3 regions of the Jeotgalicoccus huakuii genome follow, and region 1 is predicted to be linked to each of the others. Evidence: riboswitches for the same ligand, from Rfam matches in the RefSeq annotation. Region 1 holds a riboswitch; each other region holds the start of a gene.

The links. Region 1 has a riboswitch for S-adenosylmethionine ahead of V6E76_RS00815 (ATP-binding cassette domain-containing protein). Riboswitches for the same ligand answer to the same signal wherever they lie in the genome.
Region 2: linked by a shared signal. The riboswitch ahead of V6E76_RS03985 (methionine ABC transporter ATP-binding protein) and the one ahead of V6E76_RS00815 (ATP-binding cassette domain-containing protein) in region 1 are both predicted to bind S-adenosylmethionine.
Region 3: linked by a shared signal. The riboswitch ahead of V6E76_RS01090 (5-methyltetrahydropteroyltriglutamate--homocysteine S-methyltransferase) and the one ahead of V6E76_RS00815 (ATP-binding cassette domain-containing protein) in region 1 are both predicted to bind S-adenosylmethionine.

What each region holds. Positions count from the first base shown of each region.
Region 1 is NZ_JAVIYN010000001.1:178,504-189,049, reverse strand. Features, by position in the region: gene V6E76_RS00825 (MetQ/NlpA family ABC transporter substrate-binding protein) at 1-243, opposite strand, end outside; gene V6E76_RS00820 (methionine ABC transporter permease) at 243-842, opposite strand; gene V6E76_RS00815 (ATP-binding cassette domain-containing protein) at 895-1,908, opposite strand; SAM riboswitch class I at 1,967-2,069, opposite strand; gene V6E76_RS00810 (SprT-like domain-containing protein) at 2,106-2,594, opposite strand; gene V6E76_RS00805 (putative RNA methyltransferase) at 2,923-3,777, opposite strand; gene chrA (chromate efflux transporter) at 3,894-5,066, shown strand; gene V6E76_RS00795 (aldo/keto reductase) at 5,111-5,959, opposite strand; gene V6E76_RS00790 (hypothetical protein) at 6,053-7,837, opposite strand; gene V6E76_RS00785 (hypothetical protein) at 7,996-8,358, opposite strand; gene radC (RadC family protein) at 8,369-9,055, opposite strand; gene V6E76_RS00775 (prepilin peptidase) at 9,052-9,768, opposite strand; gene V6E76_RS00770 (amidohydrolase) at 10,026-10,546, shown strand, end outside.
Region 2 is NZ_JAVIYN010000005.1:72,491-83,036, reverse strand. Features, by position in the region: gene V6E76_RS04040 (GNAT family N-acetyltransferase) at 1-31, shown strand, start outside; gene V6E76_RS04035 (glycerate kinase family protein) at 185-1,369, shown strand; gene V6E76_RS04030 (SLC13 family permease) at 1,353-2,720, shown strand; gene V6E76_RS04025 (CsbD family protein) at 2,804-3,004, shown strand; gene V6E76_RS04020 (Ohr family peroxiredoxin) at 3,079-3,489, shown strand; gene V6E76_RS04015 (hypothetical protein) at 3,652-4,218, opposite strand; gene aroD (type I 3-dehydroquinate dehydratase) at 4,348-5,067, shown strand; gene V6E76_RS04005 (Spx/MgsR family RNA polymerase-binding regulatory protein) at 5,268-5,624, shown strand; gene gcvH (glycine cleavage system protein GcvH) at 5,691-6,071, shown strand; gene V6E76_RS03995 (toprim domain-containing protein) at 6,165-6,572, shown strand; gene V6E76_RS03990 (thioredoxin family protein) at 6,523-6,837, shown strand; SAM riboswitch class I at 6,878-6,976, shown strand; gene V6E76_RS03985 (methionine ABC transporter ATP-binding protein) at 7,057-8,079, shown strand; gene V6E76_RS03980 (methionine ABC transporter permease) at 8,076-8,768, shown strand; gene V6E76_RS03975 (MetQ/NlpA family ABC transporter substrate-binding protein) at 8,806-9,651, shown strand; gene cyoE (heme o synthase) at 9,728-10,546, opposite strand, start outside.
Region 3 is NZ_JAVIYN010000002.1:10,962-21,507, forward strand. Features, by position in the region: gene V6E76_RS01050 (metal ABC transporter ATP-binding protein) at 1-124, shown strand, start outside; gene V6E76_RS01055 (metal ABC transporter permease) at 131-1,006, shown strand; gene V6E76_RS01060 (metal ABC transporter permease) at 1,003-1,851, shown strand; gene V6E76_RS01065 (metal-dependent transcriptional regulator) at 1,914-2,573, shown strand; gene V6E76_RS01070 (Dps family protein) at 2,649-3,104, opposite strand; gene V6E76_RS01075 (Cof-type HAD-IIB family hydrolase) at 3,309-4,088, opposite strand; gene V6E76_RS01080 (hypothetical protein) at 4,106-4,516, opposite strand; gene V6E76_RS01085 (ribonuclease H family protein) at 4,525-5,118, opposite strand; gene V6E76_RS01090 (5-methyltetrahydropteroyltriglutamate--homocysteine S-methyltransferase) at 5,178-6,263, opposite strand; SAM riboswitch class I at 6,355-6,460, opposite strand; gene V6E76_RS01095 (MFS transporter) at 6,619-7,794, shown strand; gene V6E76_RS01100 (hypothetical protein) at 7,905-8,420, opposite strand; gene V6E76_RS01105 (MsnO8 family LLM class oxidoreductase) at 8,410-8,868, opposite strand; gene V6E76_RS01110 (DUF3219 family protein) at 8,870-9,151, opposite strand; gene V6E76_RS01115 (hypothetical protein) at 9,240-9,734, opposite strand; gene V6E76_RS01120 (metal ABC transporter solute-binding protein, Zn/Mn family) at 9,796-10,546, opposite strand, start outside.

The DNA.
Region 1 (10,546 bases):
GTTAGCATCGATATCACCATTGGCTAATGCATTATTCGGTTGAATATAATCACTGTACTCAATGACTTCAACTGAATAACCTTCTTGTTCTAGTACAGGCTTTAATGCGTATGTGGCCATATCAGCAAATGGTCCACTAGATGCACCAATAGTAATCACTTCACCTTCATCCTCATGGAGTAAAACTGTTGTTAGAACGATGACAAAAAGTGTACCAATTAAAAATGTTATAATACCTCTCATTACTTATCCTCCGCTCTGTTTGCAAGTCGGTCGCCGACCCACTGAACAATTTGTACGATAATGATTAAGACAACCACTGTCACAATCATCGTTAATGTGTCATAACGGTAATAACCGTAGCGTATGGCTAGGTCACCTACACCACCACCACCGACAACGCCTGCAGTCGCTGAGAAAGCAATAATTGAAATAATTGTTAGCGTAATCGCTTGGGTAATACTCTTTTTCGCTTCTGGTAACAAAACATCCGTAACGATTAAGAAAATTGAAGCGCCACCTGCTATACTCGCTTCAATCACACCGTCTTTAACACCGTTGAAACTAGATTCAACGAGGCGGGCAAATAGTGGTACTGCAGCAATTGATAAGGCCACACTTGCAAATACAGGTCCATGTGAATCGTTAACTAACCAAGTTGCAAAAGGCATAATCGCAACGATTAAGATAATGAATGGGAATGACCGAATAATATTCATCAACCATCCGAGGACACTGTTTAAAGGTTTAATTCTAAAAAGGAGTGGGTGCTGCGTAATATATAAAAGAATACCTAGTGGTAATCCTAATAACACTGCAAAAAATATTGAAATAGAAACCATTTGAGTAGTCTCAAGTAATGCTTTATATAAAATTGGCCATAACTGACTGAAACTATCCAATGTAACCCACCCTTTCTATGCCGTTCGTCTGATCAATATGACTTTTCAGTCTATTAATTTCTTCTTCTTTACCAGTCACTTGGAACATTAAAAAGCCAAGTGGTTGATCCTTAATGTATTCAATGCGTCCATTTAAAATGCTAATGTTTAAATCAAAATTACGATACAGTTTGTTGAGATAATTCTCTTCTGCATTTTCACTGAGGAACTGAATTGTAATCACTTGATTCTCACGCGTTGCCTTAAACTGCTTAGGGACTTCAAAGTTATAAATTTCTTGAACAAAGTCTTTAGTAATTTCATGCTTAGGATGACTAAAGACATCATAAGTTTGACCTATTTCTAAAATTTCACCTTGAGACATTACACCGACCCGGTCTGCAATTTCTTTAATAACTTCCATTTCATGAGTGATGACGATAATCGTAATACCTAAATCCTTATTGATTCGATTCAATAATTTTAGAATACTCTTAGTCGTGTCTGGATCTAAGGCACTCGTTGCTTCATCACAAAGCAAGATGTCAGGATCATTTGCAAGTGCACGAGCAATACCTACTCTTTGCTTTTGCCCTCCACTTAAATTTGATGATTTAATTTCAGCCTTGTCTCCAAGTCCAACCAATTCCAATAATTCCTTGATACGGCCTGGTCTCTTTTTCTTATCAAATTTTGAAGCCTTTAGAACAAATTCAATATTTTCATAAACAGTCTTAGATTCAATGAGATTAAACTGCTGAAATATCATACCAATTTTTTGGCGTTTCTGTCTAAGTTCATTCTTAGTGAGCTTCGTTAAATCTTCACCAGCAACTGTTACCGAACCCGTTGTTGGTTGTTCCAATAAGTTAATTAATCTAACTAAGGTAGATTTACCTGCGCCTGAGTAACCGATTAAACCAAAAATCTCACCTGTCTTAATTTCTAATGATGTCTCTTTTAATGCTTCAACCTTACGACCTTTTAATTGATAGGTTTTTGAAACGCTCTCCAATTTTATGCTCATGATCTACCTCCTCTTTAAAATAAAAAAACCATTCATCATGTAGACAAATGGCGATGTTTGATTATCTTCCAAGCCGATGCCTGCAGGATTTAGCACAGTACTTAAATAAGCCCGCTGCTGAGACTTCATAGGGCCCGACCCTCCATCTCTCTTGATAATTTCATATTCAATTTAGAGTAATACTATATGATTTAATTCTAAAAGTCAATAAGAGGCGACTCTTTACTTTGACCGAGATAAGTAAATCTCGAGTGACAACGTGCACAGACATACCGCTTCTCATAACCTTTCATACGTTTAGTAAATTTATAATTACAGTGCATACATTGATAATGATGTAGAGTGCCTTTGTATCTATAGGTTCTTGTTAATGAAATGTTGAGCTTCTTGAGTGTATTCTTAAAATAATCATCTTGATCTCGGTAAGGTTTGTTTAGTCGATATAGACAAAAATGCACACATTCATGGTGTAGGACATCAAGAATTACGTGCCTCGGATTATTGTCAATAAAGGTTTTCGACATGACAATCTCTTCGTTAATAACCCTGTTGTGTCTCGTCTTAATTACAAAAGCGCCAAGCTTTGCAGTCATTCTATTTGAGATTCTTAGTGAAATATTAAAATCCACATTAAAATGCTTCTTAGAGAATGCTACTGCATATTCTAATAATTCTTTTTCGTCCACCTTACTCACCACTACTTATAAATAGTCATAAAAAAAGAGAGACTCGAAGTCTCCCTAACAGATAAATAATATAATATGATATCTAGGCCAAAGGCACTATCAAAGAACGATTGAGCTAATAATATGAAGTATAGCTATAAATTAATAGGTCGTTCTGTTATGTATTTCTTAATATATTTTCATTATATTTTAATCTTTGGGTTATTTCAAGCCTTAATGTGAAATAATTATGTTTGTAATATCTTTGTAATATAAGCTCAAATATTTCAAATAATAGCCCATAAACAATATTATAACGCAGTTTGATAAGATTACAATGACAGTTATTTCAATATTTCGCTTGAATAATGTGTAAATCTACAGTAATTATTTTACTTGTTGTTTCAGTAAAATCTTTAATCTCTTGCTGACTTACGTGCCAACCGAGCGGGGTCATCTTTATTAAATCTTTTAAAGCGACGCTAGCCAGTTCAACTTCATATGTGATTCTCTCTTCGGAAATAAAATCTACTTTATTTCTCATTAACTCCAAGGTATCCGTATTCTCATATTCTTGACTATCACCAGCTAAAGTTTCTCTAATTTCTTTTAAGTACTTGCTACCCGGAATAACTTTAATCAGTATGCCGTTCGGCTTTAAAATACGTTGAAATTCTTCATAATTCGCAGGAGATAAGTAGCTTAAGATTACATCTATACTACTCTCTTTAAACGGTGTACGACTTAAATCTCCGACCACCCAGTTTTCATGACTATAGTTTTTACTCGCGAGTAATACACCATCTTTTGAGATATCTAATCCAATACCATGAGTGTTATCTTTATCAACTAGTTTTATAATTGAACGTAAATGTGAACCTTCACCAGAACCTGCATCAAAAATAAGGCGGTTTTCATTTGGAAGTGCATTAATTATATCAGCAATTTTTTGATGAATTATTTTGTAAAGATTATGAACTGATATAATATTATACCTCGCATCAAATAAGTCTTGATCATACATCGATGATACTTGTTTTTGCAACATGTTGACGTAGCCTTGTTTTGCTAAGTCATAACTATGACGATTTTCACACACTAAACGATTTGAATCGACGACATTTAAATCAGCACTACAAATCGGACACTGTAGATTCGATTCTAATTTCTGAAAACCAAGCGCTGCAATTTCTCTCTTTTTCATTAATTCACCTACTTTATTTCAATTACATTATGAATTGTAAAAGAATATAAATTTCTATAGTACTCAATAACTTTAAATGGTATTCTACACAAAAACAAGTTTTTAAGGAGGATTAAATGAAGCGATTCATGCTATTACTTGAAATATATTTAGTGTCCACAAGATTAGGCTTAACTTCTTTTGGTGGACCCTCTGCACACCTCGGTTACTTTCATACCGAGTATGTCGAGCGTAAAAAGTGGATGGATGAAAAGAGTTATGCTGATCTTGTCGCACTTTCTCAATTTTTACCTGGTCCCGCGTCCAGTCAGGTGGGTATCGGAGTCGGTGTCATGCGAGGTGGCGTTTTAGGTGGTATCATCTCATTTTTAGGATTCACCTTACCTTCAGTCATTGCACTAATTATTTTTGCTAGTCTTTTAACAACCTTCAATATTGCTGATGCAGCTTGGATTCAAGGCTTAAAAATTGTTGCAGTAGTCATCGTCTTACATGCAATACTTGGCATGGCTAAAAATTTAACACCTGATCTAAGTCGAAAACTGATTGCGCTCTTAGCAGTAGTTATTATACTTATCTTTCCATCAGTTATTACACAAGTTGGCGTCATTCTAATTGCTGCACTGCTTGGATTTTTAATATTTAAGGACCATGAAGCTGATACGAAAAGAACTTTGTTCCCAGTTAACAAAACTTTTTCTATCATCTGTTTAAGTTTATTTTTTATATTGTTATTCTTACTACCCATGTTAAGAGAATTTACGGGAAATTATTGGGTATCTGTTTTTGACAGCTTTTATCGTGCTGGCTCCTTGGTTTTTGGAGGTGGTCACGTTGTGTTACCACTTCTAGAGCAAGAACTTGTACCAATGGGCTGGATTTCACAAGAGGCATTTTTAGCAGGCTATGCGGCAACTCAAGCAGTTCCAGGACCGCTTTTCACCTTCGCTTCATACCTCGGCACTGTTATGAATGGCTGGCTCGGTGGCTTATTTGCAACATTTGCAATTTTCTTACCAGCATTCTTACTTATTTTAGGCAGCCTGCCCTTCTGGGATATGATAAGAAATCATGCTAAAACTAAAGGGGCTGTAATGGGGGTTAATGCAGCAGTGGTTGGTATTTTAATTGCTGCACTTTACACACCAATCTCAACTTCTGCCATTAATCAACCAGCAGATTTCGCCTTAGCTGCAATACTATTTGTCATGTTGAATTACTTAAAATCTCCACCTTGGCTCATTGTGGTTAGTGGTGCAATTGGTGGTATATTAATTTCCTTCTTATAAGATAAGTCCCTGAATACCAATATTGGCATTCAGGGATTTTACATTCACTCTGGTGTCTTTGATTTATTCATACCAATCACAATATTGATATCAGTATGATCCACAATTTTATTTTGACTTCCATCAAAAGCTTCAATGATTCTCATATCAGCACTGTCTAGATTAAAATCGTGGATATCTAGATTTTCAATCATTCTATCTTTATTTACAGACTTAGGAATAATAACGATACCATTATCGAGGTGCCATCTAAGGATGACCTGTGCAACGGTTTTTTTATGCTTCTGTGCGATATCTTGTAATTCTTTTTCTTCTAAAATACCATGTTTAGCTTCTGCTAAAGGGCCCCATGACTCTACTTGAACGCCATATTCTTTCATCACCTTGATTGCTTCTTTTTGTTGTAAAAATGGATGTAGTTCTATTTGATTAATCTGAGGTACAATCTCATTATTCATAATCAAATCAACTAATCGTGCGGAATCAAAGTTTGAAACCCCAATCGCTTTAATTTTTCCTTGCTTATACAATGCTTCCATAGCACGGTATGAACCATAATAATCCCCGAATGGCTGATGAATTAAATATAAATCTAAATAATCGGTCCCTAAACGCTCTAGGGATTTCTCAAATGCCTTTAATGTTGATTCATAACCTTGATCTTCCACCCATAATTTACTAGTAATAAATAAATCTTTACGATCAATACCTGATTTTTTAATTGCAGTACCAACACCACGTTCATTGCCATAGGTGGCTGCTGTATCAATGTGTCTATATCCAACTTCTATTGCATCTAGTACACACTTCTCAGTTTCTTCCGGTTCAATTTGAAAGACACCAAAACCTTCTATTGGCATCTCAACACCATTATTTAATGTCACGAATTCCATATTTTCTCCCACCTTGCTTATGTTTACTATTATTATACAATATTAAAGACCAAGTACTTTAAATTTTAAGAACTTGGTCATAATTATTTCATCCTATTCGTATATCTCGTCAGGAACAGTTATACCATCATCATCAAATTTCCCATAATCTTTATATATACCAGACATTTCTAAGTGTATTGCACCCTCACCATTCTGAGATGGTGCTGTAGAGATATAGGTTACTTGACTCAATTCATTTGTTTCCTTATCTAAAACACCAACGATGGCATTCACTTGTTCATCTTCAACACCATTATTGATTTCTGCTCCAAATATCTGACCAAATGTATCATGAATTTCCATATCATTTGAGATGTTATAAAGATAATAATAGTCATCATCTACTTTAACATCGAGTAGTTCCTGGTTTTCCATGAAGACATCATACATATTACTATATGTGGGATTATAAACGTCTTCTACATTCCCTTCTGTAGACAGATCATTCCATTTACTTCCATCATATTGGAAATAAATTTCTTCACTTGCATAAACAGATGGTTCTAAGTCCTCGCCATTATTCGCAACTTCAGAGTAAACTTCTAATTCATCTTCGACTTCATAAATTTCAGCAGTTGCTTTAACCGTTTCTTCCCTCTGTTCATCATCAGATTCACCGATTAAGCGTACCATTGCATCAAACTCTGAGTAATAAGAATAAATCTCGCTTTTATCTTTAAAGATTTCATCAATTTCAACATCCGTATCTTCAGCTTCTTCAAGTGCTGTTGATAAGCCTTGGTTATTTTCTTGAACAGAATTAATCTCTGCACCATCTTTACCTGTCAAAGTTTTTCCTTCAACTTTTCCAGTACTCGATGCATCAACACCACTTCGATTTTCGCTACTCTGTTCATCAACTTCAATTTCCTCACCTTCAGTAGGTTCTGTCACACCATCGTCGTAGTCGCCGTAATTATCAAACTTAGCAGCAACTTCGATTTGTAGTTCTATCCCTTCAGCTAAACCTTTGGCATTACTAATGTAGGTGAGATCACTAACTTCATTTGAGTCTTTATCAACTATTGCAAGTACTGCATTATTTTGTGATTCCTCATCTGCATTTTGGAACTCGACTTCATAAATCGAACCAAATGTCTCATGAAGGACTTCTTCTTGACCGACATTAATTAAATAATAATTATCATCATCTTCAAAAATTTCTATGACATCCTCACTTTCCATTAATGCATCGTAAACGCTTGAATACGTACCGTAATATATTTCTTCTGCTTCAGCTTCACCTGTTATATCCGTCCATTTATCTTCAGCTATATAAAGTAAAGTGTCACTATCTGCATATGCATATGGGTAGATGAACTCATCTTCTTGATACCACTGACCTGAGTAAACTTGAAGTTCATCCTCTTCGTTGATTTCTGCAGTCAAACCAATTAAATCTGTATCAGCTGGCTCATCAGACTCAGCTTCAAATGCGTTAATCAACATGAAAGTTTCAGAATAATAGCTTGTGACTTCATCTTTCGGTTTTAATACATCTTCAAGGTCTACATCCGCTTCTTCCGCACCTTCAAATGCCTCAATCGGTTCAGCATTATTTTCAAAAAGTGCTGTAATTTCCTTATCATCAGGACCAGTTAAGGTTGTTTCTGTCATATCACTGGATACTGTTCTCGGACCAACAACTTCAGTTTCTTTGTCGACTTCATCCTCAGCTTCCTCGTCTTCTTTAGAAGCTTCTGCTTCCTCACTTTCATCGTCTTTGTTGTCTAGCTGTTCTACCATAGTGTCTTCTGAAATTTTGTCACTTTCATCCTCTCCACCGAAAAGCCAGAAACTAGATAGTATTAGAACTAAGTATTTAATGGCAAACATCCCCTTTTAAATTTTAAAAATACACTTTTATATTAAATTATCCCCTAAATAACTATCTTACAAACCGGAATAATCACATTTTTGTCACATTTCATTCATAAGTGATTAAAATCATTTAAAAAGACCCGTGTAGATGGTGTTCTACACTGGTCTTTATCCTACCAATTGGATGAATAGTATAATTTATATTTACTGTAGTCTATGAATTTTGCATGGTAAAAATCATTAGCTGCTTGGTTTATATAAGAGTGATATAAACGATCGTAAGTCATTCGTCCAAAAAATGGACCCGCATAAGTGGGTAGAATTAAATTTGCTTTTTCTGGGGCATAACGTATTTCATTTAACCTGATATAGACATCATTAATTATATCCATCGTAAGTTCTATGACCCCAGGATTTTCAATATTATAATTTGATTCAAAGTAACCTTGCAAGGCGTTAAATTTCCTATAATATGCATACTCAATTTGCTCTTTCGTCGTTCGATCTTCTAGTACTAAATACATATCTAACCCCATAATTTACTCCTTATATATAAGACATTTCTTTTAAGGAGATGTATTTACCATCACCTATAATAATATGATCTAAAAAATCCACGCCAATAAGGTCTCCACAATCTTTTAATCTTTTTGTTACTTCTATATCTTCCTTTGATGGAGTCGGATCTCCGCTGGGATGATTGTGCACACAAATAAACGCTGCAGCACTCCTTTTCACTGCTTCACGAAAGATTTCTCTTGGATGTACAATACTTGAATTCAAAGATCCTATAAATAAAGTTTTTTCTTCAATGACCATGTTTTTAGTCGTTAAAAATAGGACAATAAAATGCTCTTGATTATAGAACCTGACTTTTTCCATCAATATATCTGATACATCTTTAGGTGATCGAATAAATTTTTCTTCCTCTCTAGAATGTGTATGCATACGAATAGCAAGTTCTATAAATGAAAGGATTGTAATCGCCTTCACCATGCCAATTCCTTTAATTGAGGTTAGTTCTTCATAAGTCAGTTCTCTTAATTCTCTAATAGAAGGTAAATCTTTAAGTATTTTTGCAGCTAAAGATAGACTTGATTCATTTTTATTACCTGTTGCAATGAGTATTGCGAGTAATTCTTGGTTAGTAAGTTTATCCGGACCATATAAGAGCAATCGCTCACGGGGTTTATCAGAATCATGCATTTCTCTAATCATTAATTCGCTGGTCATAGGTGTCCTCCAAAATAAATATCATTGTAGTCAATATATAAGAAGAAAGTAATGATAAGACTCGTCGCAATAAAAGGAACTAAAGGCACTTTTACAAGGCGTTTTTTAGATATTAAATCTAATATAATAACGGCAATTCCACCGATAATATAGGTAAATAAAAAGGAAAAGATAAAAAAATCTAGAGGGGTAATTACAGTCAAGACAGAGAACAGCTGTATGTCACCATAGCCAATCTTATCTTTCAAAATGAAATAAAAGATATGAAGTAAGCCGACAATCATTAAGTCAAGGAAAGGATCAAAGTTTATAAAATTTGTGAGGAACAAACCAGTTACTAACAAAATAAAAAGCATGTGTAAGGGAATCAGCATCGTTTCATAATCATATATTGAGAGTGGTATTAATATACTGACGAGTAAATAATATAGAACTAAATTATCATAGGCTAAGGGCATGATGGTCGGTAATAAAAACAAACTGATCATTATAAGTTCACAAACGAAATAGTTGATCGATATTTTCGTATTGCATGCTTTACACCTCCCTTTATTTATTAAAAAACCGACAACTGGGATGAGATCTATTACGTTTAAAGTTCTGTCACATGAATCACATGAACTCCGCCTGGTTAAAAAGTTGATATGACTATTTTGAGTTAAAGCATACATAAAAGAAGCTAACACACCACCCATTGTCATGATTAAAAGCATAAGTGCCCTCCTCTAAATGATTTAAATCCAATATATCCCCTATTTAAATTGTTGTAAAAAAGCAGTAATTCCAAAATTGTATGAGAAAGGCTACAGTTTTGTTATTTTATCTAAAAATCACGACAATTTTCTTAAATTTACAGACAAAAATAGAAATTTTGTCTTTTCCAAATATATTATTCAAATATAAAGAATTATTTGTCTATTCTAAAATCCAGTGATAGACTAAATTCATAAATATAAAGGGGGATTTACAAATGAGTTTGAAAGACAAGTTATTTAAAAAGTTAGAAGAAAGTGAGGCAGCTATGATTGAAACAAGACGTCATCTGCATGCTAACCCAGAACTTTCTTTTAAAGAGGAAAACACTGCCAAGTATATTGAGGATTTTTATAAGGGTGAAGATGTTAAAGTTACGACCAATGTTGGAAACGGTTACGGCATCATCGTAGAAATAGAAGGTAGTAGCCCTGGACAAACAATTGGATTACGTGCGGACTTTGACGCTCTACCTATACAAGAAGAAGCGGATGTTGAATTTAAATCGAAAAATGATGGTGTCATGCATGCGTGTGGCCATGACGTACATACTGCTTACCTACTCTATTTAGGTAAGGCTTTAATCGAATTAAAAGATGAATGGCAAGGGAAAATTAAACTCATTCATCAACATGCTGAAGAAGTGCCACCAGGTGGCGCCAAAAGTATTGTGGAATCAGGTATTTTAGATGATCTAGATGAAGTTTATGGCATTCATATCTTCCCAATGTTAGAACT
Region 2 (10,546 bases), on a different contig from region 1:
GCTTTGGCGAATGGTAAAGTTACTACGATAGGCTAAACCTTTTAAGACCTGTGTTTGAATTTTTAAATTCAAGCGCAGGTTTTTTTACTTGAGTATTTTAATTATATTTTAATTAACCCTTTATTAAACCGTAAGTATCCAGGCGTAGCTTGGAGACTAACAAAAAACGTAAGGGGAGATTATTATGAAAATGGTTGTTATACCTTCAGGTTTTAAGGAAAGTTTAAGTTCAGAGGAAGTCGGTAAAGCAATTAAGAAGGGAATTAAAAAGTCAGGGAATGACCATGATATTACAGTCATTCCAATGGTCGATGGTGGGGAAGGTTTTGTAGAGACCATCATCAAATTAAAGAAAGGAAAATGTATAAAAACCAAAGTGACAGGTCCTGTAGGAGAACAAATTAATTCACATTTTGGCATCTTTAAAGATAATGGTGTGACGACAGCCGTCATCGAAATGGCAGCAATTGCTGGCTTGAGACATGTACCTCATGAACAACGCAACCCACTTTGGACGACAACTTATGGGGTGGGTGAGACGATCATCAAGGCTTTAGATAATGGAGCTGAAAGAATCTTGATTGGCTGTGGTGATTCTGGAACATCTGATGGTGGTGTTGGTATGGCACAAGCTGTCGGTGTGCGGTTTTTATCGAAAAATAATGAAGTGTTATCTATTAAGGGTGGGGGAGAGATCCACAAAATAGACAGTATAGATCTGTCATACATTGATCCACGTATTGCTAGAGTGGATATTGATGTTGCGGTGAATTGGAAGAACGTGCTTTGTGGTGAAAAAGGTGTTGCAAAAGTATTTGGCCCACAAAAAGGTGCGACTAAAAAAGAAGTTGAACGCTTGTCTAAGAACTTCGACCATTTAGCTAGTTTGATTAAGACAGTGACAGGGGATGACCTTTCTAATATAAATGGTGGAGGTGCTTCTGGTGGCTTAGGTGCAGGACTTGTTGGATTCTTAGGTGCGGTCTTACATCCAAGATTTGAAATTATCCAAAATTATATAGAAATTTCCGATGCAATTAAGGAAGCGGACCTAGTCATTACAGCTGAAGGTTGCATTGATTTCCAAACCCCCAATGATAAGATCCCGTCTGAAGTTGCACGCATTGCCAAGCAGTTTGATAAGCCAGTTATCGCTTTTGCGGGAACAATCGGTAAGAAGGCAAGTTTAAATTATGATAGTGGAATCGACACATATACGAGCATTATTCCAGAACCAGCGACCTTAGAAAAATCAATGGAAGATGCGTCTAAATGGTTGACTAAAGCAGTGGATAATACAATGCGCAGCATTTTCATCGGTATGGAATTAGCTCAAAGTGAGCGTGAAGATAATGAACTTAAAGTCTAAAATTGGTATCGGAATATTTATCGCTTTTACACTCTTAGTAAGTACCATTCCGGAGCTTGATTATCTGGGAAAACTCAGCCTTATAATTTTTGTCTTAGCCCTTGGTTTATTTATATTTACTAAACTACCAGCAGGACTCGCAGCCTGGCTCGTCTTAGTACTTGGTGTTTTACTTGGCTTACCTGAGAACATTATGTTTAACGCTTTTACTCATGATGTGGTATGGCTGATGATTGGTGCATTTATTATCGCGGGGGTACTATATGAAAGCGGCTTGATTGATCGACTGAGCCAATGGGTGATCAATAATTGCACGACAAAGGGTAGGGTCACTTTCTTTACTTTTATTGTGATAATGATTTTATCTGTCATTGTACCGTCAACATCTGCGAGAGCATCAGTGATGCTACCACTCTATGAAATATTAACGGACCGTTTTAATCAGCATCAGAAATTTTTTAGTTTAGCGATTCCGGTGCTGATTATCATGGCAGCGAATACGACTTTACTTGGTGCGGGTAGTCATTTAGTTGGTATCAGTATCCTACAAGGCCAGACTGATGAGTCAATTACTTATATTGAATTTCTTGTATATGCCTTACCGTTTGGACTAATTATTTCATATATTACTTATGTCATTATTAAGTGGTTATATTTTAAGGACTTTAACTACACGATAAAAGCAAAAGATGTTGAGAAAATGCCATTTACAACAAAAGAAAAAATTATTTTTTGTTTAGTTGTCGTCACTATACTTTTATGGCTATTTGAGCCACTACATGGTTTTGATATTGCTTATGTTACCATGTTAATGAGTTTGATCATGATGCTCCCTCAATTAAACTTAATCACCTGGAAAAAAGGACTTAGCTCAGTTTCATGGAGTCTAATATTTTTCGTTGCAGGTGCGACAACCTTAGGTAGTCTCTTGGTCGAATATGGAGTGACGACTTACTTTCAAGATGTGCTCTTAGCAGGTTTCAATCAGTTTGATAATATGAATGTATTTTTAATACTCGTATTTGTGGTGTTGATTAGTGTGACTTCTCACTTATTAATACCAAGCCATACGACGAGAGCAGCTGTACTGATACCGGTCTTACTCATCATTGCAGAAACATTTAATGTTAATCCAGTTGCTATGGTGTTTATCAGTTTAATTGGCATCAATTTCTGTGTCACTTTACCTGTAAGTTCAAAAGCGCTCCTCATATTTTATGAGGGAGCAAAAGATAGTTTTACTAGCAAAGATTTGTTCAAATTAAGTATGATACTCATGCCGATATACGTAGTGCTAATGATTGTGACTTATTATATTTATTGGCAACATCTTGGTTTAAAATTTTTTTAAATTATTATGTTTAATAAATTATGATTCGGGAATACTTAGTACTGTACGAATAATACTAATTAATTATTTAAGGAGTGTTTTTCATGGCAGAGGAAAAAGACAGCAAATTAGAACAAGCTAAAGGTAACGTTAAAGAAACTGTTGGTAACGCTACTGGAGACAAAGAATTAGAAAAAGAAGGTAAAGACGATAAGCTTGCTGGTAAAGCGAAAGAATATGTTGAAGACGCTAGTGACAAAGCTAACGATGCAATTGACAAACTATCAGACAAGTTCAAAAAATAAGTAGATATATTAATGGAGCTGTTGTTAATACGGCTTCATTTTTGTAAGTAAATATATTTTTAGGAGGCTATATAATGGCTGTGAAATATGAAGTTAGTGCTGTTAATACTGGTGGACGTAAAGGACACGTAACAACATCAGACAAGGCAATTGATTCACCGGTTATCCCACCAGATCAAGGAGGAGAAGGTGTAAACCCTGAACAATTATTTGCTGCAGGTTACGCATCATGCTTCAACGGAGCATTTGATTTAATGATTAAAAAAGGTGGCGTTCGTGACGCTGAGCCAGAAGTCGATCTAACAGTACGTTTAGAAGAAGACGGTGAAGGTGTTAAACTTAGCGTTGCAATCAATGCAAAAGTTAAAAATATGTCTCAAGAAGACGCTGAGAAATATTTAGAACAAGCACATGATTTCTGCCCATACTCTAAAGCAACACGTGGTAATATCGATGTAGATTTATCAGTAGAGGTTGTAGAATAGAATATAAAAAGCATGCACTCTGTACTTGTACAGGGTGCATTTTTGGTTTATGAAGTGGTGATAAGTTGCTCGAAATAGGATCACTTATCACCGAAACATGCCAAAGTGGTGATAAGTTGCCTGAAACAGTCTCACTTATCACCGAAACAATGAAATCCTCTCCTATTGTTCATCAGAAATATCAATTTCAAAGACAGCTTCTTCTTCTGACTCATTTAGTAATGGCTGAAATGTCGCAGTGAGGGTTTCGGGTTCATTGACCAATCCGTAGGCCATACGACCACTAATACTTTCACCTGGTGGTAAATCTTCTAATAGTAAGTCTTCCAGCTTATAGCTTCGCATTAATTCTCCTTCTGACTCAACGACAATATCTCGACCTGTCGGAAAGGTTTCTTCTGTGTTGTTTTCATATGTAACTTCTAGAATAAGTACACCACTTACATCAATGAGGTTCGTTTCATTTCTCTCATCGGTTAAATATGCATCATCAATGGTGAGTGTGATGTCATCAATCCTTGCAGATTCACCAACTGTTAAATGGTCTGTACTAGCATCACTTTCTTCTTCTATTGGGTCACTATCGATATTATCTTCGACATCTTCTTCTGTATCATCTACGATTGAGGATTCTTCTTCTATTTGTACAGTTTCTGATTCTTCTTCGCTACTGCAGCTAGCTAAGAGAAGGGCAGCGGCTAAGCTCGTGTATAATATTGTTTTCTTCAATTTACTAAGTCCTCCTGATCTTATTCATATGAGTATTAAAAATCATCACTGCATACCAATACTAATTATAGTACAATACAACGTGATACTTAAAAACTTTTTATAGAACAAAATTCAAGGGGCAAAATAATGAATACTACTAAGATTGTCGTCACTTTTTCAGGGTATAACTCTGATGCAATTAATGAAGAGATTGAAGCTGCAGAAAGGCACATAACTGATTTTGATATAGTCGAAATACGAGGGGATGTGTTTGATGCTTTAAATCGCCAGGATCATGCATCGATTGTCAGACGAATCATAGACAGATTTAAAGCTCTCGATAAAGAAATTATCTACACCTATAGAACTTCTAGAGAAGGGGGCAAGGGCTCAAAAACTACGGTTGAATACCAAGCACTTCTACTAGAGATTTGTAAGTCTATGGATATTGATTATATAGATATTGAAATGTCAGTCGGTAAAAAAATTGTGCAGGAAATTATTGAGACCGCAAAGATGCATCAAATTAAAACGCTACTGAGCTATCATAACTTTAAAGAAACACTTGATCACGGTGCACTCATGGATTTACTTAGTCAGATGAATCAAGTAGAAGGTGATGTGTTTAAGTTTGCCCTGTACCCTACAAACAGTGAGGATGTCGACACAGTTATAGATGTTCTAAAAACTGCTAAGGCTCAATATGGGCACAAGGTCATCGGAATCTCTATGGGTGAGTTAGGTAAGCGTACACGCGTGTTAACAGGCGACTATGCCCCATTATTTACTTATGGTTACATCAGCCGAGATGCGGCGCCTGGACAAATTCATATAAGTGAACTAAGGAAAACATTAACGACTTTATGATAATTTTTACACAGACTTTACGTTCTAATAATATTTAGGTGTTAGAGTGAGGTTAGAAGATAACACACACTTCTTAAATCCTAACCCCTGGCCCAAAACCTCCCCCAAAGGTTTTGGGTTTATTTTGTGATTTGAGTGTATAAAATATAATTTCTAAGGTAGAATTAATGTAAGATGATTTTCTATTTTAGGAGGATATAATGATAACTTTTTACGAGTATTCAAAATGTACAACTTGCCGTAAGGGGAAGAAATTTTTAGAGGATAATAACTTAGAATTCACTGCCATAGATATGGTCAAAAATGTACCGTCAATCGATACGCTTAAAGGTATTGTGGACCGTTCTTCATATAACGTAGATGATTTCTTTAATAAAAGAGGTGGCAAGTTTAAAGAACTTGGTTTAAAAGAACGCTTACCTGAACTTTCAGATGATGAAAAGTTTGAATTACTTGCAAGTGACGGCATGTTAATCAAGCGACCAATGGTTGTTTTAGATGATCAGGTGCTTTTAGGGTTTAAAGAAGAAAATTATGAGCAAGCTTTATTGAATTAATCTTCTTGCCTGTAGTATGATAAATATGCAACAATATATATGATAAGTTAAAAGGGAGGTTTTAGCGTGTCATTACCACAAGATCTAAAATACAGTGAGGACCACGAATGGGTAAAGGTTGAAGGAAATACTGTAACTATCGGTATTACTGATTTTGCACAATCTGAACTTGGTGATATTGTATTTGTTGAACTTCCAGAGGAAGGCGACGACGTATCAACAGGTGAATCATTCGGTAGCGTTGAATCAGTTAAGACTGTTTCTGAATTAATCGCTCCAGTTTCAGGTTCAATCGTTGCTATTAACGAAGAGCTTGAAGATAGTCCTGAACTTGTAAATGAAAATCCATATGAAGGCGCTTGGATGCTGAAAGTTGAACTTTCAGATGAAAGCGAACTTGATAATCTTCTTGATGCTGCTGGTTACCAAGCAGTTATCGAGGGCTAATTTTAAACTCTGGACATTTGTCCGGAGTTTTTTAAAACTAAATATTTATTACTTCTGGTGAATTTGTATAAAATTAAACTAAGGGTGATACGAATGAATCTTTCTGATAAGGTACTCATTGTTGAAGGCAAGACTGATAAACGTCGCTTAGAAGAAGTGTTAGTAGAACCGGCACAAATTATTTGCACTTTCGGAACAATGGGTATTTCCAAATTAGATGAAATTATCGAACAGCTAGGTGATTCGCAAATTTTTATATTATCCGATGCGGATAAAGAAGGAAGAAAAATTCGTCAATGGTTTAAAAAACATTTAAGTGAGAGCACGCATATTTACATTGATCCAAAATTTGGAGAAGTCGGTCGTTGCCCGCATGACTATCTAGCTAACCTCCTCTTAAGACACGGTTTTTACGTAGATAATGCGTTAATAATGAAAGGTAAGTTTTATCGTGAAGGAAACAATTTCAACGGCAGATTTATTAAAGAATACACAGGATAAGGAAAGTTATATTATCTTTGGATATGCGACGATGTGTAAAACATGTGAAATTTCAGAATCGATGTTGAAAGTCGTTTCTGAGATGAAGCAGATATCATATGAGAGAATTAACTTGAACTATCATAAAGACTTAATAGATAAATACCACATACGTTCAGCACCAGCCTTACTGTTATTTAAAAATGGCCAACTTGTGAAAGAACTCTATGCTTTTCACTCAGTACCATATTTAAGTGAAGTATTAGATGAATTCCTGGTTGACTAGTAGAGAATAGTCTGATATTATAAATCTCAATCGAATAGAACTCTTATCAAGAGTGGTGGAGGGAAGTGCCCTAAGAAGCCACGGCAACCGTCTTAATGACAAGGTGCTAAATCACAGGAACAAATCCTAAAGATGAGAGGCATAATGAAGTTCAAAGGCCTACTCATATACTATGAGTAGGCCTTTTTATTTTTCTTCGATGAGAAAGGGAAATGTATCATGATTGATATAAAAAGTGTTTCTAAGATATTTAAAACTAAGAAACAAAATATAACAGCAGTTGACCAAGTTGATCTATCGATTAAACACGGTGAGATATTTGGGATAATTGGCTACTCAGGTGCAGGTAAATCCACCCTGATCAGATTATTAAATGGACTTGAAGATGTAACTGAAGGTGATGTGATTGTCAGTGGAGATGACATCAGTAAAATGTCCAAAGGTGATCTTCGAAAAAAACGTCAGAAAGTATCTATGATCTTTCAACATTTTAACTTACTGTGGTCAAGAACAGTTGCAGAAAATATAAGTTTTCCAATGGAAATCGCGGGTATACCAAAGAAAGAACGCCAAGCACGTGTTGATGAATTAATCAAACTTGTTGGGCTAGAGGGTAGAGCGCATAACTATCCAAGTGAGCTATCAGGTGGACAAAAACAACGTGTCGGTATTGCCAGAGCCTTATCGAATAAGCCTGAAGTGTTACTATGTGATGAAGCAACTAGTGCCTTAGATCCAGAAACGACTGATGAAGTATTAGATTTACTTGTAGATATTACAAAAGAGATGAATCTAACCATCGTCTTGATTACTCACGAAATGCATGTGATCAGAAAGATATGTGACCGTGCAGCAGTGATGGAGAACGGTAAGGTCGTTGAAGTGGGTTCGGTAATTGAATTGTTCCAAAATCCACAGTCAAGTGTAACAAAACGCTTTGTTAAAGATGATATTTCAGATGATGATCATCAACTCGCAATAGAAGAACTTAAAGCATCATTCCCAACTTCAACAATAGTAAAATTAAACTTTGTAGGTACGAGAACAAAATCTCCAATTGTTTCTGAGGTCATAAGAAATTACGGTTTAGATGTAAATATTCTATCAGGTAATATTAAACAGACGAATCAAGAATCATTTGGACATTTATATATTGCATTAGATATCGATAATGAGACCCTTGAATCAATCTCAAATGAGTTTAAAAAGCACGATGTCACATTGGAGGTTGAAGCAGGATGAACAGTGTAATAGAAGAATTTAAAAATATGTTTAGCTTTGAAAATGTGAAATGGGATGCAGTAATTGAAGCGACTTATGAAACGATATACATGACAGTGATTGCAACAATTGCAGCCTTTATAATTGGACTCATTTTCGGTATTATCTTGTTCTTATCTAATAAGAGTGAAAATGTTCCCTCAAAACCGCTTTATGGAACGACATCCTTCATCGTCAATCTCTTTAGAGCGATTCCATTTATCATTTTAATTATTCTACTCATGCCATTTACAAAAGCAATCATGGGTACAGTAATGGGCTCAAATGGAGCCTTACCTGCGTTGATTATCGGTGCTGCACCATTCTATGCACGCTTAGTTGAAATAGGACTTAAAGAAATTGATAAGGGTGTAATAGAAGCGGCGGAGTCAATGGGTGCGAACACTTGGACAATTATTTGGAAAGTGTTAATACCAGAATCATTACCTGCTCTAATTTCAGGTATTACGGTAACATCCATTATGCTCGTTGGTTCAACCGCGATCGCAGGGGTTATTGGTGCCGGTGGATTAGGTAACTTAGCCTACATGGTTGGTTTTACAAGAAACCAGCCTGACGTCACGCTTGTTGCAACTGTGGTAATTCTAATCATCGTTTTCGTCATTCAAATTTTAGGAGACTTCTTCTCTAAAAGAGTGGATAAACGCTGATTACTAATATAAAAATTTATAGAAAAGAGGATTTAGCATGAAGAAATTTTTTAGTTTCGTTACATTGTTTTCACTTATTTTAGTTTTAGCAGCTTGTGGAAATGGTTCAGAATCTGATTCTGCTTCAGAAGGTGAATCAACGGATGGGGAAGGTGCTGAAATTTCAGTCGCAGCATCACCAGCACCCCACGCTGAGATTTTAGAAAAAGCAGCAGAAATTCTTGCTGAAGAAGATATAACTGTCGATGTAGAAATCGTTAACGACTATACAACACCTAACCGTTTGTTAGCAGATGAAGAAGTCGATGCAAACTTCTTTCAACATACACCATACTTAGACGGTGAAATTGAATCACATGGCTATGACCTAACTAGCATCGGTAATGTCCATATCGAACCTATGGCAGTATTCTCAAATGACTATGATTCACTTGAAGACATCCCAGACGGCTCTACTATCTTAGTATCTAATAATCCTGCAGAAGAAGGACGTTTCCTTTCATTCTTCGTTAACGCTGGCTTAGTAGAAATCGAAGAAGGCGTTGAAATTCAAGACGCAACATTTGATGATATTACTGAAAATCCTCACGACTTTAACTTTGATAACAATACAGCACCTGAGCTTTTAGTTAATATGTATGAAAATAATGAAGCACCTGCTGTTATTATTAATGCAAACTTCGCAATTGATGCTGGATTGAATCCAGTTGAAGATTCAATCGCAGTTGAAGACGGAGAATCACCTTATGCTAACCTAGTTGCTGTTAGATCTGGAGATGAAGAACGTCCAGAACTACAAAGATTAATCGAAGTACTACAATCAGATGAGATCAAACAATATATTGATGAAGAGTACAGCGGTAATATTATTCCATCAGAATAAGTAAGAAAAACCTCACTCGACTTTCAAGTCGAGTGAGGTTTTTAATGAACTATGTTAATAGTATATACATTTTTCATCATATCGTTAGCACAATCATCAACATAAATGAAACAATCAAGTAGATGAGGGAGTATCTTAAATTCATTTCCGCCCATCGGTGTTTATCCTGTGTAGTATAACCTTTAATAGATAGCACAATCCATCCTAGGGTCAGTAAAGCTGACACAATTGAAAAGATTATACCGAGCGATTCAAAGAGCATAATTGGTACGGGCAATAAAGCGAGCACATAGTATAAGTTCTGGCGAATTGATGCCTTGGTGCCAATGACAACTGGGAGCATCGGTATGCCTGCTCTAGTGTAGTCATCGAGTCTTTTAATAGCGATTGAAATGGTATGAGGTATCTGCCAAATAAGTAAAATGTAAAACAACATTAATGGTACTAAATGATTCGCAGGTGTAATAACGGCCCAACCTATTAAAGGTGTAAAGGCACCTGAAATACTACCGATAATCGTATTGATGGTATAGCGTCGTTTTGACCAAAAGGTGTAGAGAACGACGTAGAAAAACCAGCCAAGAAATGAGTAGATTCCAGCTTCAATATTCACCACAAAAATCATGCTCAACCCGATGATTGTTGTAATGATTGCAGCAATTAAGACATTTCTTAAAGGAAAGTCACCAGTAACAGTTGGCCGCTTTTTTGTACGGTCCATTTGTGTATCTAGGTCATGCTCGAACCAGTTGTTAAACATTAGGGCACCAGATATGACCATAGTACTGGAAATCATGGTTATGAAAAAAGTACCAAGGTGATCGAAAAATGACTGGTGGGTAAAGTGTAAAGCAAGCCAAAACGCTGTGAATACAGGTAGGACATTTGCGATAAG
Region 3 (10,546 bases), on a different contig from region 1:
AAATACTGTCCCTGAATATTTTGATCATGTCATCATCTTAAACAAAACAGTCATTGCAAGCGGTCCGGTAAAAGAAGTCTGGTCAGAAGATAATATTAATGCCGCTTATTATGAAATGATGTGATAAGTAATGGATATTTTAACGTCTTATTCATTTATAATTGTCGCTTTCGGCACGGTCATTTTAGCAATCGCTTCAGGCGTAGTGGGTACTGTCAGCGTCTTAAAGGGACAAAGTTTAATTGGTGATGCAATCGGTCATGCAACTTTTCCAGGCATTGTTATTGCCTTTATGATTTTTGGCATGATGGAAACGTCAGTCCTCGTGATTGGTGCAGTCATATTTGGAGTGCTTGCCTTTTGGTTTATAAACAAAATCACCTCAGAGTCAAAGATTTCCTTAGACAGTGCCCTTGCCTTAATCTTATCTAGCTTTTTCGGTTTGGGTATGGTCTTAAAAAGCTATGTACAAGGCAATTCCAATTTTTCAGGTACCCAAGGTATAGATGACTTTATATTTGGTCAGGCTGCCTACATGTTGAGATCTGATGTCTATATCATCATTGCAGCTGCCCTAATTAGTCTGCTGATATTTACTATTTTCTATCATCAATTAAGAATCTACATTTTTGATGAAACATACAGCCGTACAATCGGTATTAATAAAAACTTGATGAACACACTGGTCTTACTCATGACAATTGTCTTAATTTCAGTTGGACTGAAGGCAGTTGGTGCCATTCTAATCGTAAATATTTTAATCGTACCTGCTGTTATAGGCAGTTTATGGTCGAACCGTTTCCTTAATGTGCTCGTTATTGCCGGTATTTCAGGTGGCGTTTCAGCCTTTATAGGCACCTTTGTTTCAACCGCATTCACAGGTATACCAACTGGTCCAGCGATTATTCTTTCACTCATTATTCTATTAATACTGTCCCTAGTCGCTGCCCCAAAAGGTCTCGGTGCTAAAATTATTCAAAATAAAAAGCGAGGTGCCAACATATGATAGAAGTTTTTGCAGTCCTACTCATCACGGCACTTGCAACGAGTTTACTTGGTGTATTTTTAGTCTTAAAAGGACAGGCGATGACAACCGATGCCATCAGTCATACGATTTTGCTTGGTATCGTACTCGCTTTTTTCATCACCAATGATTTACGTTCACCCCTACTCATCATCGGGGCAACAGTCATCGGCTTATTAACCGTCTATCTAATCGAGCTAATATCTAACTCTAAGTTAGTCAAAGCCGATGCTTCAATCGGCATTGTCTTTACAGGTTTATTTGCAATTGCAGTCATTTTAGTGTCGAGATATGCAGATGACGTGCACTTAGATATCGATGTCGTCCTCATGGGACAAGTCTTATTCGCCCCCTTAAACCGCATCGATATTTTTGGCATAAGCCTACCCTATGCACTTGTTCAGCTAACGATAATATTACTGATCAACATCATCTTCGTTCTCTTGTGTTACAAGGAATTAAAAGTCACAAGTTTTGATCCAATATTCGCTGCTGTTTCCGGTTTTTCTGCAACACTGATCTACTATATCCTGATGTCACTAGTTTCTGTTACAGCAGTAACAGCTTTTGATGCTGTTGGTTCAATACTCGTCATTAGTTTCTTTACTGCCCCGGCCATGACTGCTTATTTAGTTTCTAAAAGATTATCTAGAATGATTTGGCTCACACTAATTATTGCAGCATTCAACAGTATAATCGGCGGCATATTTGGTTATTTCACAGACACCTCTATATCAGGTAGTGTCGCAACAGTTTCATTCATCACATTTATACTAGTGTTTATGACTCAAAAATTCACTTTAAGCCATAGAAAACCAGTAAATTAAATTTGCCTGTTTTATAAAGTTTCTTCATAATTAGACATGAAACTTGTGAATGGAGGGTAACGATGAGCCCCACTAAAGAAGATTATTTAAAAGTGTTATTTGAACTCGGTGCTTGGAAGATTCAAGTGCCCAACAAAGAGATTGCAGAGCGGTTAGGTATATCACCACCGACTGTCACTGAAATGATGAACAGTCTCGTCAAAGCCGGCTGGGTCACATATATTCCATATAAGGGCAGCATGTTAACTGATGAAGGTGCAGAATATGCAAAGAAGCTCATTCGTAAGCACCGTCTTTGGGAAGTGTTTCTCGTGAAAAACCTTAATTTTGAAAAGGACGAAGTTCATGATGAAGCAGAGCTACTGGAACATTCAACGAGTGATCTTTTAGCAGACCGCTTAGAAGCGTACTTAGATTATCCAAGTCATTGTCCCCATGGCGGTGCAATCCCCTTAGATTTAATGGAGAAACAAGAAAAAGTGTCGATTCGTCTGTCTGATGTTGAACTGAATCAACCAGTCAACATCGCACGTATGCTTAATGAGGAAAAACTCGTTCATTACTTCCAACGTGCCAATCTAAATGTAGGTGATCAGATTAAAATTTATGAGGTGGATAAAACTCTTGATCTTCTATTCATTCACAACATAAGTCGTGATGAAAACGTTGAACTCAGTCAAACCATTGCACAATATCTCTTTGTTGTTATTGAGGAACAATAAAAATGACCGGTGCGTTAGAATTCTAACGCACCGGTCTTCTATATCATTTCATTAGAGCATGTACCCTAATAATTATTATTCACCTAAATAAGATTTAAGCATCCAGTTGTTTTTCTCAACATCTTGAGCAATTGCGATGAACATATCTGCTGTACGATCGTCACCAGCATCTTCTGCTGTTTTAACTGATTGATTTAATTCTGCAGATAACACTTCGAAGTCTTCAGTTAACTGTTTAACCATTTGTTTAGCATCAAGACCATATTCGCCTTCTTCAATGCTAGACTCTTCTAGTGATTCTGTAAGTTTAGCAATTGGCTCTCCACCTAGAGTAAGGATACGCTCTGCTAAATCGTCTACATATACTGCTGTTGCATCGTATAACTCTTCAAATTTAGCGTGTAGTGAGAAGAAGTTAGGTCCTTTAACATACCAATGGTAGTTGTGTAATTTAGTCCATAATACTGTGTTGTTCGCTAATTGCTTGTTTAATACTTCGATTACTGCTGTTTTTTCTGTAACTTGTGCCATTATAAAATCACCTTTCCCTTATATAATAGTATGAGTTTGCGCAACTACTTATTTAGAATCATTATTATTTATATATTTATTATAGCAAGGATAGAATACTTAATCAAGTCCTATTTAGAATTATTATAAATAAGACTTTATCTATCTCGCTAACAATAATCTCTACCCCTACTAAATTATTGTAAACATAAAAAAATGACTGATTTATATTAAACCAGCCATCTTCAAACCTTCTACTAACCCGTTGTCGTCCACATGACAGGTTTGATATCGACTCACTCTTTTTGCCTCATCAACAGCATTCCCCATAGCAACACTATTTTTAACTAAGGTAAGCATTTCTACATCATTCGGTCCATCTCCAAATGCATATACCTGTTCTATGTCGACACCCATTTTCTCTATCAACATTTCTATCCCTTTAGCTTTAGAACCACCTTTAGGTATGACATCAGTAGCAAAGTCATGCCATCTTAAGAAGTAAACATCGTCATATTTGTTTTCATACGCTTCTTCTTCGCCATCTGTACAAAACAACAGCGCTTGATGAATATCATTATTATGGTAATACGCTTGATCTTCAGTGACTTCGAAGTTTAACTTTAATGATCCGATGCCACTTTGAACATGTTTATGTTCTCTCGTACTCACTCGAAGATCGTTCTCATCACAATATGCGATTGGATGATCATTTTTATAAGCTTGTTTAGTCAGTGCATCAAGTGTTTCATCCGAAATCGGATTTTCATAGATGACCTGACCCTCGTAGACAATATATTGACCGTTGTAACTAATGTATGTTTCAATACCTAACATTTCTCTTAACTCTTTAAACATAAACGGACCACGACCTGTCGCAATTGCAACAATATGTCCTTGTTCCCTGAGTTGTATTACAGCATTTTTAGCATCTTCAGGCACTTCTTTAGAAGTGTTATATAATGTTCCATCTATATCAAAGAATATCAATTTCTTATCTGTCATATGGCACCTCTTTTGATTTAAATAATATAAATACTCGATAAAATAATCACTGCAGCAATCAGTATAATCCAAATTACAATCATAACCAGATTCGCTTTATCGTAAAAAGCTGTATACAAGAGAAAATCCGTCATGATATTTAATAGTAATTGTAAGATGATTACTAAAACTAAAGCACTCAGACCTAAAGTAATATTTCCCGAGAAATACAAGATGATTGAAGTGATGTAAACCAGTGTCATTACAATGAAGAATATTCTTTCCTTCATCACTAGATTTAATCGCATTATCTTTGCAATCGTTTCTTCTTCATCATTAAAGTAACGTCGTTCATCGAATGAAAAATGGATTCTATCTTGGTCAAAAAATGAGGTTGCCGCAAATTTAATTAATAGTCCTGCAACTAAAACAAATAAAAGTATATGCATAATTTCTCCTACTGACTTACAGCTTGTTTAGCGAGTTGGTCTGCAAGTTCGTTAAATTCCACGCCTGTATGTGCTGCCACCTTATAGAAATGAATATTAATCTTCTTATTATATTCATGCATCGTTTTAACATAATTTTGAGTGACAGAATTCTTCGCTCTCCACTCTTCAGTATACCATTTTTCTAATCCTGCATAATCGTAGTGCACGTATATATCACTATAGTCATGATGAATCGCCCACTCCACTGCATAGAGAATACCTGCTATTTCTGCCGTTACGTTCCAAAGATTGACTTCAGGGTCGACCTCAGTCGGTTCACTCGCTTGGTGAATAACATGATCGTCCACTATAAACACCGCACCAAAGCCTGCCTTTTCACTTCTTTTGTCATAACTACCATCCACATAGGTCACAAGGGCACCTTTAGGAATATCTACTGTTTCATCTTTTAAATTATCGATAAAATTCTCAGCTTCTTGTCTTGTTTTAAATGATTTGAATTCTGCACCACTATAACCTTTGACTGCATTTTGACAGTCCGGCCAATTAGTGAATATGCCTGTTTGATGTCCTTTACGCACTGCATAATATTTCGCCATAACGATACTCCTTTAAATAAATAAAACCACTCATGATTGTACCATGAGTGGCAGTTTCCTTATAATAATTCGTCAGCAAGTGAGATGACGTAACGTAATTTTTCCCACTGTTCTTCCTCAGTTAAAACATTTCCGTGGTGTGTCGAAGAGAATCCACATTGTGGACTTAAACGAATCTGTTCTTTAGGTACATAATTGGTCGCTTCTTCAATACGCGCTTTGATCACTTCTTTATCTTCTAATTCACCACTTTTTGAAGTCAGTAAACCGAGCACAACAGCTGGGCCACCATCAGGAATTTCTTTTAGTGGTTCAAAATCGCCTGAACGATCATCATCATACTCTAAAAAGAAACCATCAACATTTTCCTTAGCAAATAAGACAGGCGCAATCTTGGCATATGATCCTTCAAATGCCCAAGTAGAACGGTAGTTTCCTCGGCATAGGTGGGTAGTAATTACCATATCTTCTGGTTTCACTTCTAGGGCGCCGTTCACAACTCTTAGAGCTAGATCTATAAGTTGTTCGCGGTTATAACCACTTTCCTGATACGGTTCTTCTTCTGTATTGAGTCTTGCAATATAAACATCATCTAACTGTAAGTAGCGACAACCGACATCATAGAATGCCAAGATGGCATCCTGGTAAGCTGCAATAATGTCATCTGCATATTCTTCAATGTCCGGATAGATTTCTTTATTACGTACACCATAGTTGAAAAATTGGTTAGGTGAAGGAATGGTTTGTTTTGGAACAGCTCTGTCTCCAACGATTTCCTTAAACAAGATAAACTCTTTCACGTGTGGATGGTTTTTATCGAAAGAAATCTTACCGATGTTGCGGATATTATAGGCTTCTGTCTTCATGCCATTGAATGAGTATCCTTCTTCAGGGATATAGCCTTCAAAGCCACCAACATGTTCCATAAAGTCAGTGTGCCAAAAACGGCGGCGGAACTCGCCATCCGTAACAGCCTTGAGGCCGACTTCAATTTGCTTATCCACCACTTTCTCAATTTCTTCTGTTTCTATTTTAAATAATTCGTCTTTACTGATATTACCTGCTTCAAAGTCTTTTCTTGCTTGATGTATTCTGGCAGGACGTAATAAACTTCCTACGTGATCTGCTTTAAATGGTGCTGACATGTAATAACCTCTTTCAATATTGTTTTTAAATAAATAAAATCCCCTTCTATCTTGTTTAAGATTTAAAAGAGGAGTGCTTTACATGTCCATCTTCTCATCTTTAAGTCACAAGAACTTTAAGGAATTAGCACAGTTCCCCTAAGGGTCCGCTGCTGAGGTATCGACGGGCCTGTTCCCTCCACCTCTCTGGATAAGAATTTTATTTACTTAATTGAACATTATATTAGCACTAGCCATAATATTCTGTCAAAAAACTTATGAATCACTAAGTGAAAACACTTTCTTCATATATATTATAGACTTTGTTTTTAATGTGTAATAGTATATCTCTTATGCTTTTAATAAGGAGGTTAATATGAAGGATCAAGCTTCAAGACAACTTGTCATTACAATTTTTATGATCGGTGCCTTTGCAGTCGGCATGACTGAGTATGTCGTAACCGGTCTATTAACTCAATTTGCAGCAGATTTAAACGTTGAAGTTTCTACAACCGGTTTACTCTTAAGTGTCTACGCACTCAGTGTTGCTGTATTTGGTCCGGTGATTCGATTATTAACGTTGAGATTTTCTCCGAAATTACTCTTAATAATTTTAATTTCTATATTTATAGTTTCTAATATTGTTGCCGCGACCGCACCAAATTTTGAAGTATTGCTATTATCGCGCTTATTATCAGCTTCTATGCATGCACCCTTTTTCGGTGTCATGATGAGTTTAGCGATGGCAATTTCTCCACCAAATAAGAAAACCGCTGCAGTTGCCCTAGTAAATGGTGGGCTCGTCATCGCAGTGATGCTCGGTGTACCATTTGGTTCATACATTGGTGCCTTGTTAGACTGGAGAATCGTCTTTTGGATTATCGTTACCCTCGGCATAATCAACTTACTTGGACTCATACTATTCACCCCAAACTATAAGACAGGTGAAGCACCGAAAGTCTCTAGTGAATTGTCAGCATTAAAAGATAAGAATGTCATCATGTTAATGATTACGATTATTTTTGGATACTCAGGTGTATTTACTGCCTATACGTTTTTAGAGCCCATGTTAAGAGACATTGCTGGTATGGGAGACTATGGTGTCACTTTTAGTATGCTAATGTTTGGTACTTTTGCAGTTATTGGTAACTTCTCATCCGGTCGAATTCAACCCGGAAAACTAACTGGAGCAGTGACTTTGGTTATTCTGTTCTTAGCCATCGTCTTATTCGGTTTAACCTTTATGTTAGAAGTGCCTTATCTTGCCTACCTTGCTGCTGGATTATTCGGCTTAGGCACATTCGGAATTTCACCAATGTTGAACTCTAAGATTATTTTTGCAGCAGTTACCGCACCCGCTTTAGCCGGTACTTTGGCTGCTTCAGTTTTCAATCTTTCAAACTCAATCGGTGCATCACTCGGTTCACTCTTATTGACTAACGGATTCTCGTACCGTGAGATTACCTTCATCGCCGGTGGTATGTTAGTATTTGGCGCTTTATGTATGGTCGCCACTCACTTCATAGAAGATAAAAGCCGTTTTGAAAATTAATGTTTTTAATATCTTTATTGCTAGCGGCTCTCTGTGATCGCTACAGCGGGCCACCCACTATTATCAACATCACAAAAAAGCGTTGAACTCTATAAGGTTCAACGCTTTTCTTATTTATTTAACATCACTTTTGCAATCCTTTTATAACTCTTGACCTTATCGGAAAAGTCATGAGTAATCGTCACTATCATTAACTCATCGACACCGTAAGTTCTTTGATATGACATCAACTCATCCCGTACAAAATCAGCATCTCCTATGATGACATTGTCACGGATTTTATTGAACTCAGCTACTTCTTCCTCTGTCAATTCAATTGCTGAAACTTCATCAAATGAAGGTATACCAGAAAATTCTCGTCCAGTAGATTTTAAGGCTTGATTGACTAAATAAGGTCTCGCCATTCTTTCTGCTTCCTCAAATGTTTGACCACAAAAAGTGTTGACCGTAACTATGATTTCTCCATTATTGCTACCTGCTTTATAGGTCGATAGCACTTCGCCTGTCGATTGGCTACTCATAAATTCCCCATAACAGTAATTCAACTGATTGTCTCTGGCAAAAATCGCACTTTTTTCACTGGTACCGAGCATCCACATTTTGACTTGATGCTGGCTATCTGGCATAACCTTCAAGTTCTCTCTTGTTCATTAACAATGCTTTTAATTCACTGACTAAGTCTGGCATCTTAAAGACATGTCCAAGATAATTATCACTTAGTGCTTCAGAGGCAACGTTATCTCCGCCCGGGGCACGACCGATGCCGACATCAATCCGATCACCGTGAAGTGCGAGCAGTGTATTAAAAGTCTCTGCCACTTTTAATGGTTTATAATAAGGCAGCAGTGTTGCACCGCTGCCTAGTCTAATATCTTTAGTTATCATCCCAATTGCACCGAGCGTTACTTCTGGTGCACTTGAGGATAAGCCTTTCATTGCATGGTGTTCTGCTAACCAAAAACGAGTATACCCTAATTGATCAGCAACACTTGCAAGTTTCACACTATTACCCAGTGCTTCTTCTGCTGTCATGTGTGTTGAAATTGGTGCCTGGTCTAATATACTTATACGCATATTAATCTATGACTTTCAAAGTAATATTATACTCTCCAACATTGTCTTCTTCATACAAGTTGTCTAGAGATGTTGAGAAGTTAACAATCTTCGCTTCGAATTCTTCATTATCATTCCCTGGAATTCTTACACGAAATTGCTCTTGATACAAGTGTTCTGATAAGTGGTGATAATCTTCACTCGCCACATCGAAAACGATGTTCACAGTACCCTCTTCTTTATCTCTAACGAGTTCTTTTACATCTAAAGTTAAGTCATCGAGCATGATTATCTCGTACGCCATTCTATTCCATCCTTTCAATACATTAAAAAGAATAATAACATTACAACTATTCTTTTACTATTAAAATGCATACCCTTTTCTTATAAATTTAACCTTCTTTAGTCTTATCTTCAACAGGATAATTATACTGTTTTAAACGAGAAATAAACTGCTCATGATTTAGATGAACATGATTCAATTCTCTAAGTACTTCATCTCCATTTAAAAATTTAATTACAGTGATAACATCGTTCTCTATAGTGATATTTGTAATATCCTCTTTCATCAGCACATTTTCACCACGTCTAAATTTAATAATTATCCCACTTTCTGAGATATGAAGTTGATAATACTTATCTCCTTTGTCCGCCTTGAAGATAAAACCCATCACCAGGGCAACCAATACAATAATCGCTATGATGTAAGCACGATTAAAGGCACTTTCTTCAATGTTATTAAAAGTTCTGTATGACAAATCAAAGATAATGAACAATAAATATGCACCGAGGACAATCAAGCCAAACAAGGTAAAATTAAAGCCCTTCGGATCATAATTTTTAGGCACATCTTTTCTACTTAAATAAATCACACCGTCATCTTTCATCCTGTCACCTCATTAGAATTCTTTATTTAATATACCCGAATTCAAAGAAGTTAACAGTTACTTAGTCAGTCACTTTATCTAAAACTTGCAAGTTTTTCTCCATCAGTGAAATATAGTCTTCATCATTACTTATATTTTCTTCAGTTAATACTTCCATATTGTGAATATATTCTGCCTCTGCCCCGATTTCGTCCTGAACAACTTTAGATATTTTGCCTGGACTATTTTGCTCAAATAGTACATGACTTAGATTGTTTTCCTGAGCCACCTTACTCAATTCTTTTAGTTGTTGTTGTGAAGGCTCATCACTCATTGAATAACCAGAAACCGCTAATTGTTCCACCCCATAACGCTCCCAATAACCAAATGCAGCATGGGGCACAATAATTTTAGCGTTATCTTTATCTTTTAAAGTCGCCTTATATTTCTCATCCAGTTGCTCGAGTTCTGACGATAAGGCTTGAAAGTTCTCTTCATAGATATTTTTATGATCAGGATTTAAGTTAATCATCTCATCTTTAATAATTTCTCCAACTTCAATCATTTTCAATGGATCAATCCATATGTGTGGGTCAAAGTTATCATGGTTGTCAATAATGATATCGACATAGTCAGTAAACATTAATTCACCGTTGTTATATCCTTGTGCGCGTACAGAAAAGCTATTTTCACCCGTCTCATAAGTTAATGATTGACCCTGACTGACTTCTTTAAAATCACCGTCATCATTGACTGACCATTTCACTTCATCAACATCGGATGTATTCGTCGTCAATTCAACTTGATCACCTGTATGATAGTGGTCAGCTTGA